2 linked regions of the Acidicapsa acidisoli genome follow. The protein of the gene in region 2 interacts with the protein of the main gene of each other region in a pairwise test. Links are inferred from orthologs where the notes say so. Each region holds a gene or a part of one and is shown on either strand. Other genes may lie near its edges.

Region 1 (3,239 bases), on a different replicon or contig from region 2:
AATCGGCGCGCCTTTAATCGTGCGATGGAAAGTGAGGTTCGTCGGCAGGCCCGCGCTGCGGACGATCTGTCGCTTCTGATGTTGGACGTCGATCATTTCAAGCTGTACAACGACCTCTATGGGCATCTCTCCGGAGATGCATGTCTCAAGGACGTCGCCGCTGCCCTCAAATGCGCGTTACGACGCGAAGGGGATCTCGCTGCCCGTTTCGGCGGCGAAGAGTTTGTCGTTCTTCTGCCCAGCACCAAGTCCTCGGGCGCGGAAGCGGTAGCCCGCATAATCCTCAAGGCCGTCTCGGCTCTTGCCATACCCCATGCGGAGAGTCCTTATGGTGTGGTGACCGTCAGCATCGGCGTTACCACTTGGCCTTCCGGAGTACCGCTCAATCAGAGCCTGCTGATCGAACAGGCCGACCGCGCCCTGTATGCCGCCAAAGCTCGGGGACGCAATACCTATGTGCTTGAGTCGAGCGATGTGACTCCGGATCGCGGCGAGTAGCTCTTTTTGCGCTCCTATGCTGGTGGTGCGGATTCGAGAAGCGAGAGAAGTCCGGGCTCGTCGAGGATTGGAATGCCCAGTTCCTGGGCTTTGGCGAGTTTGCTGCCGGCTTCTTCGCCCGCGACAACGTAGTTTGTCTTCTTGCTCACGGAGCCGGAGACTTTGCCGCCGGCTGCTTCGATCTTTTCTTTGGCTTCTTCGCGGCTCAAGGTTGGGAAGGTGCCGGTCAGGACGAAGGTGAGGCCTTCGAGCTGCGTGGTCCGCTGTTTTTTCTCGGCGGTCATCTTCAGGCCAAGCTCTGCGAGATGCTGGATGAGTGCGCGGTTTCGTTCGTTCTGGAAGAAATCGTGCACCGATGCCGCAACCTTCGGGCCGACTTCCTGCACACGCTCCAGCTCTTCCTGGGTTGCATTTTCGAGCGCTTCCATACTGCCGAATTCGCCCGCCAGCAGCTCGGCCGTGCGTTCGCCGACAAACGAGATGCCGAGGCCCATCAGCAAACGCGCAAGGCCGGCTTGCTTGGAGTTTTCTATCTGGGTAAGCAACGCCTGCGCCGACTTTTTGCCGACGCGTTCGAGGGTGAGCAACTGCTCTTCGGTCAAGGTGTAAAGGTCGGCGATGCTCTTGACCAAGCCTGAGTCTAGTAACTGCACCGCCATAGCGTCGCCAAGGCCTTCGATGTTCATGACGCCGCGATGCGAGAAGTAAGTCAGCGACTGCGCCAGCCGCGCCGGACAGTCGACGTTTATGCAGTAGGAGTCAACCTCGCCTTCGACGTGCTCGGCGGGTGTGTGACAGACAGGGCATTCTGTGGGCATCTCAAAGACGCCTGTGCCTTCGGGATGCTCTGCGTCGATGACGACTCCTGCGATGTTGGGGATCACGTCGCCTGCGCGCTGCACTCTAACCCAGCTTCCGGGACGAATGCCCAGGCGTGCCACCTCGTCGGCGTTAAACAGGCCGACGTTTGTGATGGTGGTGCCACCGACGACTACCGGAATCAGCACCGCAAGCGGCGTGAGCTTGCCGGTGCGGCCCACGGTGACCACGATCTCGCGGACCTGCGTGATGCCTGTGCGCGCGGTGAACTTGTATGCGATCGCCCACCGGGGATGACGGCCCGTATAGCCCAGACGTACCTGGGTCTGTTGCGCATCAACCTTGATGACCACGCCGTCGATTTCGTAGCCCAGGCTGTCGCGCTGCTCCTCGACCTTGGTGAGAAAGGCGAGAATCTGATCGACGGTGGTAAAGGTGTCCCGATGGGGATTGACGCGGAAGCCAAGTGTTGTCAGCGTCTCCAGCGTGGCGTGTTGGCCTGCGGGATTGTATTCGCCGTTGAGGATCAGAAAGTAGGCATAGAAGTCGAGGCGGCGCTGGGCCACGGCTTTGGTGTCGAGCGTACGCAGCGTTCCGGCGGCGAAGTTGCGCGGGTTGGCAGCGGGGGCTAGGCCGGCGGCTACGCGCTCTTCGTTTGCTTTTTGGAAGGAGGCGAGGGGCATGACTACTTCGCCTCTTACTTCAAAGGTGCTGGCCGCACGGGCATTGCCTTCGGACTGGTCCATATGCGAGTTCTGGAGATGAGAGTCGTGGAGCTTTGCGGGTGAAACATTTAGTGGGACACTCCGGATTGTTCGGACGTTCGTGGTGACGTCTTCGCCGATCTGTCCGTCGCCTCGGGTTAGGCCGCGCAGCAGGCGTGCGCTGCCGTGAGCGTCGATTTCGTAATGCAGAGCGAGCGAGAGGCCGTCGAGTTTGAGTTCGGCGACGTAGAGGACCGGCAGATTGCCTGCCAGTTCGCGGACGCGTCGGTCCCAGTCACGCAGCTCTTCTTCGTTGTAGGCGTTGTCGAGCGAAAGCATGGGGCGCGAGTGCGCGACTTTTTGAAATCCCTCGGCGGGACGGCCGCCGACACGCTGCGTGGGCGAATCCGGCGTCAACAGTTCGGGATGCGCGGCTTCGAGAGCCTTCAGCTCGTTCATCAGCGTGTCGTACTCGGCGTCACTGATTGTTGGCGCATCGAGGACGTAGTATTGGTACTCGTGATGGCGGAGCAGTTCGCGCAATGCGGCGATCTGTGCCGCTGGATTCTCGTTCGGATCTGTGACCGGATCTTCGTTCAGGACGCTCATTGGCAGGATTATAGCGATCATGGGTTGCGTCGTGGCTGCGTCTTGTCGGCCCGCGCGTCGGGGATTCGTAAGCAGAATGAACTGTATACGAAGGTTGAACGTATATAGAAACAGTAGAAATCAGGAGAGAATTCGATGAGTACGACGCCATATCCGAATCCGCAGATTGTTTTTCAGCAGCAGTATGAGTCCGTGCGCAGGGATGAAGTGGTTGGTGTGCTGCTCGCGCTTTTTCTCGGATGCTTCGGAGTCCACCACTTTTATCTGGGCCGGGTGGGGCTGGGGATTTTGTATGTGTGCTTTTGCTGGACGGGCATTCCGGCGATTCTTGGGGTGATCGAGTGCTTCTTTATGCCGGGGCGAGTGCGGATGTACAACGCGATCCAGGCTGCCGGCCTGGCTGCGGCGCTGGGAATTGCAGTGCCGGGCTTTATGGCGCATCCGGGATGGGTGGCGCCGGGATACGGCTATCCGCAATCAATCCACGTTTCGGTACAGACCGATCCGGCTTCCGGAACTGGCTCCGGCGAAACGACGCTGACGACCTGCGGAAACTGCGGGCAGACGAATCCGACGGGGGCGCGGTTCTGCACCGGATGCGGAACGCGG
Region 2 (3,414 bases):
TCCGCGCCAGACGGGACAGACAGGTTCGACATGCTGGACCTCGGGGCTGCCGCAGGGGACGGCTGGAATCGCGCCATCGGAGCGGCCAACCGGGACGGCAACAACGCTTATTGAAATCGGAGGTAGCAGGATTGGCGAGTCCTTGCCGGCACGGCCAGGAGCTTCTGCCGATGAAACCTTACAGGAAGATCTGGGCACGCAGACGATTCAAGGTGTAGCGGCCAAGGGAACCCGGACTACGCACACGATACCGGTTGGCGCTATCGGGAACGACGCTCCGCTGGTGCGAACCATGGAAGTGTGGACGGCACAGCCCCTCGGATTGGCTGTCCGGCAGGTAACGGATGACCCGCGCATGGGCAAGAGGACGAGGGAGCTGACGGAGCTGAGTCAGAGTGAGCCGGATGCCGCGACATTTCAACCGCCTGAAGGCTATGAGATTGTGACCGAGGAGTTGCATGAGGTGCCTTGCGCTCAGTGATGGATCGCATTGATTGGATTAAGGGGTTGGTTGATCGGCGCGGGGTTCCATATAAACTAAAGCCTTATGGCGGAAGAAAAAGAACTTCGGTACGACCCGGCGACGATTGAACCAAAATGGCAGGCGAAGTGGGCGGCGAATCCTGCTCTGTACGCGGCTGAAACGGACACGAGCAAGCCGAAATACTACGTTCTCGAGATGCTGCCCTACCCCAGCGGGCAACTGCATATGGGGCACGTGCGCAACTATTCGATCGGCGATGCGCTGGCCCGGTACATGTGGATGCAGGGGTATAACGTGCTGCATCCCATGGGCTGGGATGCCTTTGGCCTGCCGGCGGAGAACGCCGCGCTCAAGAACAACACGCCTCCGCGCGAATGGACGCTGCAGAACATTGCCGCAATGAAGCGGCAGATGCTGCGGCTTGGCCTGGGATACGACTGGGCCAACGAAATCACGACTTGTCTGCCGGATTATTACCGCTGGAATCAGTGGTTCTTTTTGCGGATGTACGAGCGCGGGCTGGCGTACCGGAAGCAGTCCAAGGTGAACTGGTGCTCGCTGTGCGCGACGGTGCTGGCCAATGAGCAGGTGATCGACGGCTGCTGCTGGCGGCATGAGGACAACATTGTCGAGCAGCGCAATCTGGAGCAGTGGTTTTACCGGATTACGGAGTATGCGCAAGAGTTGCTGGACGGTCTGGACAAGTTGCCGGGCTGGCCGGAGAAGGTGCGCACGATGCAGCGCAACTGGATCGGGCGCAGCGAGGGCACTGAGGTTGATTTCACTGTAGAAGGCGGCGGCGAGAAGATTCGCGTGTTCACGACGCGGGTGGACACGATCTTTGGCGCGACCAGCGTGCAGCTTGCGCCGGAGCATCCGCTAGTTCCGGCGCTGACGGCCGGCAATGTCGCGTTGGAGCGCGAGATCAGCGCGATGATCGACAAGCAGAAGACGGCTCGCGAAGCAGGCGATCTGGGTGCAGTCGAGAAGCATGGCGTGTTTCTCGGGCACTATGCGATTAATCCTTATAACGGCGAGCGGGTGCCGATCTGGGTGGCGAATTATGTCCTGATGGAGTACGGGACGGGCGCGATTATGAGCGTGCCGGGGCATGATGAGCGGGACTTTGAGTTTGCTACGAAGTATGGCGTGGAGATTCGACGGGTGATTCGCCCGGTTGGCGAGTCGGAGGACGAGTCAGAGCTGCCTTTCGTTTCGGAGGTGGGCGTTCTCGTGAATTCAGGCCAGTACGACGGCCTGATTTGCGGTGAGGCGCAGAAGAAGCTGCAGCAGGCTGCGGTGAAGGGTGGTTTTGGCGAGGCGAAGGTAACATTCCGGCTGCGGGACTGGGGCGTGAGCCGCCAGAGGTATTGGGGTACGCCGATTCCGATGGTGAACTGCCCGGAGCATGGGCTGGTTCCGGTGCCGGACGATCAGTTGCCGGTGCTGTTGCCGGAGCAGATCGAGATTACGCAGCAGGGCGGTTCGCCGCTCTCGCGGGTGCCGGAGTTTCTGAATACGACTTGTCCGAAGTGCGGCGGCCCTGCGACGCGCGAGACAGACACGATGGATACCTTTGTCGATTCGAGCTGGTACTTCTATCGCTACACGGACGCGAAGAATTCCAGCGCGCCGTTTTCGTCTGAGATTGCGAATTACTGGTTTCCGATCGATCAGTATATCGGCGGGGTGGAGCACGCGATTCTGCATCTGATCTACTCGCGATTCTGGACGAAAGTGATGCGGGATCTGGGACTGATCGTCAACGATGAACCGACTACGCGGCAGTTTTCGCAGGGGATGGTGATCAAGGACGGCGCGAAGATGTCGAAGTCGCGGGGGAATGTGGTTTCTCCGGACGAGATGGTGGCGCGGTATGGGGCGGACGCTGCGCGCATGTACGCGCTCTTTGCTGCTCCGCCGGATCGCGACCTGGATTGGCAGGAGGATGGGGTTGCGGGGATCAGCCGCTTTCTGGGCCGCGTCTTCCGCATTGTCACGCGCTTTGCGCCCGTTGCTTCGAAGGCGAATTCGGATTCGGTTGCTGCGCCCGAGGGTGTTTCGCTGGCGCTTTTGCGGAAGCTGCATCAGACGATTGCCAAGGTCACGCTCGATTTTGCAGGACGGTGGCATTTCAACACCAGCATCGCAGCGATCATGTCGCTGGTGAATGAGCTGGTTGCCGCGGAGGGCGCGATGGCGTCGGGTGAGGTTCCGCCCGCGGTGGTGGCGGAGCTGTTGAGGTCGCTGGTGCTGATGCTTGCGCCGTTTGCGCCGTTTCTTGCGGCGGAGTTGTGGGTTGAACTTGGCGGCGAGGGTGAGATATTGCGCAAGCCCTGGCCGGTTTCCGACGCGGCGTTGGCCAAAGAGGATGAGATCGAGATTCCTGTGCAGATCAACGGGAAGCTTCGCGCGGTGATTCGCGTGGCGGCGGACGCGGACAATCCGACGATTGAGGCTGCGGCGCTGGCGCACGAGAAGATCATCGAATGGCTGGCGGGCAAGACGCCGGTGAAGATCATCATTGTGCCCGGCAAGCTGGTGAATCTGGTGGTGAAGTAGTGCCTTCGGTTCCGCAGGAAACGGGGAAACTTCGCGCAACGCAGTCGCTGGTGAGCCACATGGGGTTTGTGTGGGCGCATCCGTCGCTGACCGTGATCGAGGTGGCGTGGCGATGGCTGTTCGGCGTGCCATTTCTGGCGGTGGTGTGGGTGCAGGTGCAACGGATTCTGGTGGAGATTCCGCCGGCGTCGGTAGGTCTGGACCGGCTGGATTGGCAGAATCCTTGGCTGTCTTCGGTGATTCTGGCGGATGCTGTGGCGCGGTATGAGCCTGCTGTGGCGTCGGAGTTGCGATGGCTGCTGCCGGCGGGGGTGGTTGGCTGGGCGGTTGTTTCGGGGCTGGGGCGCATGCTGGTGCTGGCGCGGATG

What was found.
Region 1: the proteins of leuS (region 2) and ligA interact in binary tests that used the Escherichia coli proteins (3 or more experiments, as listed by UniProt). The link is inferred for Acidicapsa acidisoli from one-to-one orthologs.

What each region holds. Positions count from the first base shown.
Region 1 is NZ_JAGSYI010000001.1:1,497,749-1,500,987, forward strand. The notes cover bases 83-3,001. They hold ligA (NAD-dependent DNA ligase LigA), read right to left. Parts: upstream 2,652-3,001; coding sequence 513-2,651; downstream 83-512. Other genes in these bases: OHL23_RS05955 (sensor domain-containing diguanylate cyclase), read left to right, coding at 83-498; OHL23_RS05965 (TM2 domain-containing protein), read left to right, coding at 2,766-3,001. In the rest of the region: more of OHL23_RS05955, read left to right, coding at 1-82; more of OHL23_RS05965, read left to right, coding at 3,002-3,239. UniProt on the Escherichia coli protein: DNA ligase that catalyzes the formation of phosphodiester linkages between 5'-phosphoryl and 3'-hydroxyl groups in double-stranded DNA using NAD as a coenzyme and as the energy source for the reaction.
Region 2 is NZ_JAGSYI010000002.1:1,376,630-1,380,043, reverse strand. What follows is about bases 203-3,296. They hold leuS (leucine--tRNA ligase), read left to right. Parts: upstream 203-547; coding sequence 548-3,046; downstream 3,047-3,296. Other genes in these bases: OHL23_RS15645 (hypothetical protein), read left to right, coding at 3,046-3,296; OHL23_RS15655 (hypothetical protein), read left to right, coding at 203-481. In the rest of the region: more of OHL23_RS15655, read left to right, coding at 1-202; more of OHL23_RS15645, read left to right, coding at 3,297-3,414.